DNA from 4 places in the Luteibacter aegosomaticola genome. Region 2 is predicted to be linked to each of the others. Evidence: riboswitches for the same ligand, from Rfam matches in the RefSeq annotation. Region 2 holds a riboswitch; each other region holds the start of a gene.
The links. A riboswitch is a leader RNA that binds a small molecule or an ion and turns the genes downstream of it on or off. The one in region 2 is predicted to bind cobalamin.

Region 1: another riboswitch for cobalamin. It lies ahead of btuB (TonB-dependent vitamin B12 receptor); the one in region 2 lies ahead of L2Y96_RS01860 (CoA-acylating methylmalonate-semialdehyde dehydrogenase).
Region 3: another riboswitch for cobalamin. It lies ahead of L2Y96_RS21015 (ribonucleoside-diphosphate reductase subunit alpha); the one in region 2 lies ahead of L2Y96_RS01860 (CoA-acylating methylmalonate-semialdehyde dehydrogenase).
Region 4: another riboswitch for cobalamin. It lies ahead of L2Y96_RS22335 (TonB-dependent receptor domain-containing protein); the one in region 2 lies ahead of L2Y96_RS01860 (CoA-acylating methylmalonate-semialdehyde dehydrogenase).

Annotation. Positions count from the first base shown of each region.
Region 1 is NZ_CP095741.1:4,621,624-4,623,818, reverse strand. It holds partial or broken gene L2Y96_RS20815 (acyltransferase family protein) at 1-442, shown strand, start outside; cobalamin riboswitch at 556-790, shown strand; gene btuB (TonB-dependent vitamin B12 receptor) at 956-2,195, shown strand, end outside.
Region 2 is NZ_CP095741.1:407,399-409,593, forward strand. It holds gene L2Y96_RS01855 (methionine synthase) at 1-561, shown strand, start outside; cobalamin riboswitch at 625-841, shown strand; gene L2Y96_RS01860 (CoA-acylating methylmalonate-semialdehyde dehydrogenase) at 966-2,195, shown strand, end outside.
Region 3 is NZ_CP095741.1:4,680,498-4,682,692, forward strand. It holds gene L2Y96_RS21010 (response regulator) at 1-541, opposite strand, end outside; cobalamin riboswitch at 745-959, shown strand; gene L2Y96_RS21015 (ribonucleoside-diphosphate reductase subunit alpha) at 1,123-2,195, shown strand, end outside.
Region 4 is NZ_CP095741.1:4,980,072-4,982,266, reverse strand. It holds gene L2Y96_RS22335 (TonB-dependent receptor domain-containing protein) at 1-1,227, opposite strand, end outside; cobalamin riboswitch at 1,371-1,609, opposite strand; gene L2Y96_RS22330 (TonB-dependent receptor) at 1,859-2,195, shown strand, end outside.

The DNA of each region.
Region 1 (2,195 bases), 880 kb from region 2:
GTGGCTGTGGGTCGCGTTCTACCAGCCGGCGATCGGCACGGCGGAGCCGGCTTATCTTCGCTACCTCTACTACCCCACGTATGCCCGGCTCGATGGGCTGGTCGCTGGCGTTGGCCTGGCCGCGTGCGCGGTGTTCCGCCCGGCGTGGCTGGTGCGGGTTCGCGAACGGAACGCCGTCGTGCTGCCTGCGGCGGCGGCACTCCTCCTGGCGTGCGTCTTCCTCTTCGATGGCCACCGGGCCGACTTCTGGCCCATCGTCATCGGCTACCCCCTCGTGGCCCTGGCCATGCTGGGTTTCGTTGGCATGGCGGGCGGCGGTACGTGGCTGGCCACGTTGCGGATACCCGGCGCTGGCTGGCTCGCACGGGCTTCGTACAGCCTTTACCTGAGCCACAAGGGCGCTTTCATGCTGACCGAGGCGGCACTGGATGGCCGTCTGGACAGCCATCCCTGGCTGCGCTTTCTCGCCCACGCGATGGTGGTCCTGGCCGTGGGGGCCACCCTCCATTACAGCGTCGAACGCCCGTTCCTGCGCTGGCGCGAGCGCCGTTCCGCTACACTACGCGCACCCAGGGTGATCCAAGGCGCCAGCGCCGCGGATTGAAACGGGAATCCGGTGACCCGCAGGCGCTCAACGCCTGTGCCATTCCGGAGCTGCCCCCGCAACGGTAGGCGAGTTGATGGGGCTGGCGAATGCCACTGTGCCGCGTGCGGCATGGGAAGGCGCCAGTCCTTGCAGGTAACCCCTGCGCTCGCGAGCCCGGAGACCGGCCCATGAGGTATCACCGGACAGGCGGAGGGCCCTGGTCGCGGGTGGCCCGACTCCGTTCGCCGTCGCTTGCTCCTTGCCTACGTCCTGCCCTCGCATTCAATGCCGCGCGGGTAGGCGCGGTCTGCAGGGAACTACAACGTGTCGCTCCATTCGTCCCGCCTCGCTTTCGCCATCGCGCTCGCGATGCTCGCCCCCGTCGCCGCCCACGCCGATGACGCGCCCTCCACCGACCTGGACAAGGTGGTGGTCACCGCCAGCCGCACCGAGCAGACGCTCAACCAGGTGCTCGCCGCGTCCACCGTGATCGACCGCGCCGATATCGAACGCCTGCAGCCGAGTTCGCTGGCCGATCTGTTGCGCGCTACGCCGGGTGTCTCCATCGCCAACAACGGCGGCCCGGGCAAGTCCACGTCGGTGTTCATGCGCGGCACCGAATCCGACCACGTGCTGGTGCTGGTCGATGGCGTGAAGATCGGTTCGGCCACGTCGGGCACCGCCGCCTTCCAGGACATCCCGGTCGACCAGATCGAGCGGATCGAAATCGTCCGCGGCCCGTACTCGAGCCTCTACGGCTCGGACGCGCTGGGCGGTGTCATCCAGATCTTCACCCGCCATCCGCAGGGCGGCTTCGTGCCGAACTTCTCGGTGGGCGTCGGTAGCTGGTCCACCCTGCGCGGCTCGGCGGGCTTTGCCGGCCGCGGCACCAACGGCTGGTATTCGGTGGAAGCCAGCCACGACCAGACCCATGGCATCAACGCCTGCCGTGGCAAGCCCAGCCCGGGCGGCGGCGGTTGCTTTACCTACGAGCCGGATGCCGATGGTTACCGCAACAACTCACTGTCGCTGAAGGGCGGCTGGCGTTTCGACGAGCAGTGGGACGCGGATGCCAGCGCCACGCGCAGCGAAGGCCACAACTACTACGACGGCACCAGCAGCAACTCGGCTGAGTCCGCCACGCAGACCGTCGGTGGCCGCGTGCGTTACCGTCCGTCGCAGGACGCGCTGGTGACCTTCAACGTCGGTCGTAGCCTCGACCTGTCGACGGATTACGAGAACGGCGTTTACGCCGATACGTTCAACACCCATCGTGATCTCGCATCGGTGCAGGCCGACCTGGGCAAGGTCGGTGGTGTGTACGGCCTCGCCACCGTCGGCTTCGACTGGCAGCGCGATCGCGTGGTCGGCAGCACGGATTACTTCGTGGATGCACGCCGCAACCATGCCCTGTTCGCCCAGTGGCAGCAGGAGTTCGGTGACAGCTCGATCCAGGGCAGCCTGCGCCGCGACGAAAACAGCCAGTTTGGTGGCAAGACGACCGGTAGCCTGCAATACGGCTATGCGCTGACGAAGGTGCTGCGCGTCACCGGCAGCTTCGGCACCGCGTTCAAGGCGCCGACCTTCAACGACCTCTACTACCCCGATT
Region 2 (2,195 bases):
GCAAAGATCCTCAATCAGGAGGCTCGTGAGCTCGAGGCTGCGGGTGTCGACATCATCCAGTTCGACGAACCGGCGTTCAATGTCTTCTTCGATGAAGTGAACGATTGGGGCGTCGCCGCCCTCGAGCGCGCCATCGAAGGGCTCAAGTGCGAAACCGCCGTGCACATCTGCTACGGCTACGGGATCAAGGCGAATACGGACTGGAAGAAGACGCTCGGTTCCGAGTGGCGCCAATACGAAGAGTCATTCCCCAAGCTGCAGCAGTCGAGCATCGACATCATTTCACTGGAATGCCAGAACTCGCACGTGCCGATCGATCTGATTGAACTGGTGCGCGGGAAGAAGGTGATGGTAGGTGCGATCGACGTGGCCAGCGATACGATCGAAACGCCGGAAGAGGTGGCCGCCACGCTGCGCGAGGCCCTGCGCTTTGTGGATGCTGACAAGCTTTATCCATCCACCAACTGTGGCATGGCCCCTCTCGCTCGCCAGGTGGCCCGGGGCAAGCTCAATGCCCTGAGTGCCGGTGCCGAGATCGTCCGCAAGGAACTGTCGGCCTGATCGCCCGAGCGGCTGCACGGCGTTTTTCCGCAGTGCAGCTTGCCGCCTCGTGGGTATCCCGGCCAGACTCGGCGAATCACAGGTGTCCTGCCACTGGTTCAGTGGGCAGGGTGAAACGGGAAGCCGGTTCGGGTGCAAACACCCCAAGCCGGCGCTGCCCCCGCAACGGTAGGCGAGAAAACCCGGCGGTTGGCCACTGCGCACATGCGCGGGAAGGCGCCGGGGTAGGGCTGGCGCCCTGCTCGTGAGCCCGGAGACCGGCCTGTGCCGGCGCGAAAGCGCTGTTCCCGGGTGTTGCGGAGGGCAACCAGGCGAGCTGATCCAGGCCGCGGTTGCCCGTTGTCCGGTGTCGTCTTGTCTCCTCCGCCCGCTCATTCGCGGGTGTGCGATTTGGAGACACGACCATGACCAGGCTTGAGCAAGTAAATCCCACCGTCGAGACGGTGAAACTGTTGATCAACGGCACCTTCGTGGAATCCTCCACGACCGAGTGGCGCCCCATCACCAATCCCGCCACGCAAGCCGTCCTCGCGCGGGTGCCGTTCGCGACCATGGCCGAGGTCGATGCGGCCGTCGCGGCGGCCGCCGAGGCCTTCAAGACCTGGCGCAAAACGCCCATCGGTACGCGCGCACGCATCTTCCTGAAGTACCAGCAGCTGATCCGTGAGCACATGGGTGAGCTCGCCGCGCTACTTACCGCTGAACAGGGCAAGACGTTGCCCGATGCCGAGGGTGATGTGTTCCGTGGTCTCGAGGTTGTCGAGCACGCCGCGGCCATCGGCAATCTCCAGCTCGGCGAGCTGGCCAACAATGTCGCCAACGGTGTCGATACCTACACGCTGCTCCAGCCGCTGGGCGTGTGCGCGGGTATTACTCCCTTCAATTTCCCGGCCATGATCCCGCTGTGGATGTTCCCCATGGCGATCGCGACGGGCAACACCTTCGTGCTCAAGCCGTCGGAGCAGGACCCGATGGTTACGATGCGGCTGGTGGAGCTGGCGCTGGAAGCGGGCATCCCCAAGGGCGTGCTCAACGTCGTGCACGGTGGCGAGGACGTGGTCAACGCGCTGTGCGATCACCCGACCATCAAAGCGATTTCGTTCGTGGGCTCGACCCGCGTGGGCACGCACGTCTACCAGCGCGCCACGCTCGCCGGCAAGCGAGCCCAGTGCATGATGGGTGCGAAGAACCACGCCGTGGTGCTGCCCGACGCTAACAAAGAACAGACCCTCAATGCGCTGGCCGGCGCCGCGTTCGGCGCGGCGGGCCAGCGTTGCATGGCGGCATCGACTGCCGTGTTGGTCGGTGATGCCCAGGCATGGATTCCCGAGCTGGTCGCCAAGGCGCGCGGCCTCAAGGTCAACGCCGGTACGGAGGCAGGCACCGACGTGGGCCCGCTGATCTCCTGCGCCGCGCGGGATCGTGTCGAGGCACTCATCGCCGCAGGTATCGAAGAAGGCGCCACGCTGGAGCTCGATGGTCGTAAGCCTTCCATTCCTGGATTCGAAGAGGGCAATTTCGTCGGGCCGACGATTTTCACCGGCGTGAAGCCCGGCATGCGCATCTACGACGAAGAGATCTTCGGCCCCGTGCTCGTCGTGCTGACCGCCGGATCCCTTGATGAGGCCATCGAG
Region 3 (2,195 bases), 820 kb from region 2:
CATTGGCCACGCGGCGCTCCGCCCGAGGGTTGCCGGCCACGTCGGCGACCAGGAGCTGGAGGTTGCCGCTGATGACCTGAAGCAGGTTGTTGAAATCGTGTGCGACGCCACCGGTGAGCTTGCCGATGGCATCCATCTTCTGTGCCTGGCGCAGCTGTTCCTGGGTGATGTCGAGGAACCGGTCGGAACCAAGCCAGGCCTGGTCGCTGCCGGCCAGGCGGAAGGTCGCGAGAATCACACCGTCCCCGGCAGTGGCCGAACGCCAGGTTTCGAACGAGAGTCCCCAGGCCTGCCCATCGGCACCGGTGACATCCAGGTCGCGGACACCACGGGCACCGATCGTGGGCAGCAGTGCCTCGATGGCAGCCCGGCCCGCCGGATCCCAGAACGCCAGGAAGTCGCTGCCCTGCAACCGGGCGCGAGCCCAGGCATTGGCCTGCAGCGTGCCGCCGGTAACGGTCAGCGCGACGAGGCCGAAGGGCACCGCGTCAAGCGATTGGTTGAGCAGTGCGTGATCCTGCAGCGCGAACGTCGATGGCATCTAACCGGGGCTGTTATGGAACGGGCCCGAATCTTAGCGTTGGGGGCGGATACCTTATGTGTACGCGATCTTCACATTGGTATAGAAGCGTTTGGTTAAGGCTTGGCCAGACCACTTTGGAACGTTTCCTGCCAACTCATTGAAGCGACAGCGCATTGGAAAAATTCCCCTATATCTTGTGTTGACCTACCCTCCCCCCAGCTATATCGTGTGTCCCGCTGGTGTCCGAGGCGGCGCGACTGCCCGTCGGAACTAATAGGGAATCCGGTGTGAATCCGGAACTGCCCCGCAGCGGTAAGTGGAAACGATCCCGTTCAATGCACTGGCTCGATGAGGAGCTGGGAAGCGGCGGGTAGGCCGGGTGCGAAAGCCCCCACGTCCACGAAGTCCGAAGACCTGCCAGCGCCCGCGGCCCAGAAGGCCCCGGTGAGTGGTGACGGCTTCCGCGGGGAAGCGCGTCGTGGACCGAAGCCCCCCTGCGCGGCTTCGTCCCCGGCCTTTTCCCGTTTGCCTAGCCATAGCGAGCCCCGTTTCGTGGGAACGGGAGTCTGGACCAGGCCTTGGGGCACAGAATGACGACGATGGATTCCGCAGCGCGCGAGCGCACCGAGACGGCCGACGCGGCCGCGACCCCCACCAACAATAATGAGAAGGCCCCCGCAGCGGGCTACAAGCAGGACGCCCCGCCGGCGTTCGCCCTGACCCCTCCGCACAACCCCGGCCAGATGCGCGTCAAGAAGCGCAACGGCGGCCAGGAAACCGTGGACGTGAACAAGATCGTGCGCGCGGTGACTCGCAGCGCCGATGGCCTGTTCTCGGTGGATCCGATGCGCGTGGCGCTGAAGACCATCGGCGGCCTGTACGACGGTGCCACCACCCAGGAACTCGACCAGCTCTCGATCCGTACCGCCGCCGCGCTCACCGCGGAAGAGCCGGAATACGGCCAGCTGGCAGCACGCCTGCTCTCGGCCTTCGTCGATAAGGAAGTGAGCGGCCAGGAAATCCAGTCGTTCTCGCAGTCGATCAACATCGGCGCCGAGCTCGGCATCCTCAACGAGCGCCTGCGTTCGTTCGTGCAGGCCAATGCGCGCAAGCTCAACGACGCCATCGACCTGAACGCCTCGCGTCGCTTCGAATACTTCGGCCTGCGCACGGTGTACGACCGTTACCTGCTGCGCCACCCGACCAAGCGCCACGTCATCGAGACGCCGCAGTACTTCTTCATGCGCATTGCCTGCGCGCTCGGTGGTAACGACGTCGCCGAGACGCTCGAGCTGTACCGCATGCTTTCGTCGCTGGAATACCTGGCCAGCTCGCCGACCCTGTTCAACGCCGGCACGGCGCACGAACAGCTCTCGTCGTGCTTCCTGCTCGATTCGCCGAAGGATGACCTGGCCGCGATTTACGCCAAGTACGGCGACGTGGCCCAGCTGTCGAAGTTCGCTGGCGGTATCGGTCTGGCCTACTCGCGCATCCGTTCGCGCGGTTCGCTCATCCGCGGCACCAACGGCCACTCCAACGGTCTCGTGCCCTGGCTGAAGACGCTCGACGCGTCGGTCGCCGCCGTGAACCAGGGTGGCAAGCGCAAAGGCGCGGCCTGCGTGTACCTGGAAACCTGGCACGCGGATATCGAAGAGTTCCTGGAGCTGCGTGA
Region 4 (2,195 bases), 520 kb from region 2:
GGCCGCCGAACCCGTGTTGTGGTTACCGAACTGGGTGTTGTGGTCGTGGCGCGCCGAGAGCTGGATCTCGTGCGGGCCGAAGACGCCCTGGTACAGGGCAAACACGCCGGTGTTGTTGCGCGTGGTCTTCAGGTAATCGGTGTCGCTATCCAGCTTTTCCTGCTGGTAATCGACGCCCGCGCTCAGGGTCTGGCCCGGCGCCAGGGTGAAATCGTTCTGCCAGGCGGCCTGGTTGCGCTTGGAATACAGGTAGCCCATGCGCTGCTTGTCGGCGCCCACGTGCGGATTGAAGTCGGCGTCGTACCAGGTCTTTTCCGAACCATTGAGGTAGTTGTCGGCACGGTCCTGGTTCTGGCCCAGGCTCACCGACATGCGCCAGTCGGCCATGGCGTCGAAGCTCAGCTTGCCGCCGGCGACCTGCTGCGAGCGACGGGTCAGGTTCTGGAAGTCACCGTCGTATTCGATGGTGCCCTTGCTGCGCAGCCAGCTGCCGGTGAGTTCGGTGCCGTTATCCCAGCGGTAGCCGCCCGAGAGCGCGCCGTTGTAGGTGCGATAAGCATCGTGGTCCGGCTCATCGGTGAAGCAGCCCTTGCCCGCTTCGGCCGCGCCATCGCGGCAGGCATTGATGCCAGCCGTGTACTGGCCGCCCAGGCTGGCGTTGTACCAGCCATGGGTGGTGCCGCCGGAAACGCCGAACTGGGCGGCCTCGTAGCCGTGGCTGCCACCGGTCACCGACACCGAGGGCGTCGGCGCCTGCCCGGCCTCGCCATGGCGGGTGAAGATCTGGATGACGCCGCCGATGGCGTCCGATCCGTACAGGGTGGAGCGCGGGCCGCGGACCACTTCGATATGGTCGATCTGCTCGACCGGGAGCTGCTCGTAAGCAGGCAGGCCGGCGCCGACCGTGCCGACGCGGACGCCATCGACGAGCACCAGGGTGTGCGACGAGTTCGTGCCGCGCATGAACATGGAGGTCTGCTGGCCGATGCCGCCCGTGTTGGCCATGACCACGCCCGGCAGGCCGGTGAGCAGGTCCTGCACGCTGGTGGGCTGCAGGCGGTCGATGTCGTCACGGGTGATCACGGTGACCGGGGCGAGTACCTCGTCCAGCGGGGTGGCGGCGCGGTTCGCGGTGACCACGACGGTGGGCAGGGCTTCCGGAGCATCGGCGGCGTGCGCCAGGGTGATGGACGACAGCAGGGCCGTCGCGAGCAGGGTCTTCTTCATAGGTGGAGCGTCCTCGAGCCGGCTTGCGGCAAGTCTCAAAACAAGGACGGTCACGGGAGGGCGAACGGCGCGCGGGCAAGAGACCGGAGCTGTCCGGATCCGCCCGCCGCGAATCGTCCGAAACAGAGCCACCCCGCGGCATGCCGCAGGGATGGTCTCGGGCCGGTCTCCGGACTCGCCGCTCCCCATGCATGGAGCTCTGGCGGGCGCCTTCCCACCCCGAGGGGCAGTGGCGTTTACCGCGCCAGATCGGGGCCTGGGGCCCCAGCGGCATACCGTTGCGGGGGCAGTGCCGGCCTTGCCACGCGAGTGGCGCACCGGCTTCCCGTTTCATCCTTCCTGGCCTGACGCCAGGGCGGACACCCGAACCTGGCCATTCTAACGGGAAGTGCATCGATGGGCATGGAAAGCCCACGATTTGTTAACAAGCACTTGACGTTCGTAAAAACCTTCGATTACAAACGCTGCTGGCTGCTGTCGTACGCATTTTCTTGCGTTACGGGGAGGGTTCCCGGCCGAAACCGCCATTGGGAGTGGCGGTGCAGGGGGGAACAAGACGGTAGCCGAGAACGGGCCTGGCCCTTAGTTCTTCGTGGCCGGGCTCCTTGCAGTTCATCCGGGGAGATACAGCATGCAGCGTTCCACCCTGCTCCAAGGCGCCCTGCGCCGCACCAGTCTTTGCACCGCCGTCGCCCTTTGCCTCGCGGCTAGCGGCGGCGCCCTCGCCCAGTCCAACGCGTCAGGTACGGTCTTCGGCCGCGTGGCCCAGCCGGACGGGGCCGTCGTCCACCTGCAGAACCTCGATACCGGCCTGACCCGCGATGTGAACGTGGACTCGGAAGGCCGCTACCGCGCCAGCTCGCTGCCCGTTGGCCGTTACAAGGTCAGCGTGGAGCGCAACGGCGCCGTGGCCGAAACGCGCGATAACGTCCAGGTGAGCCTGGGCGGCGTCGACGTCTCGTTCGCTG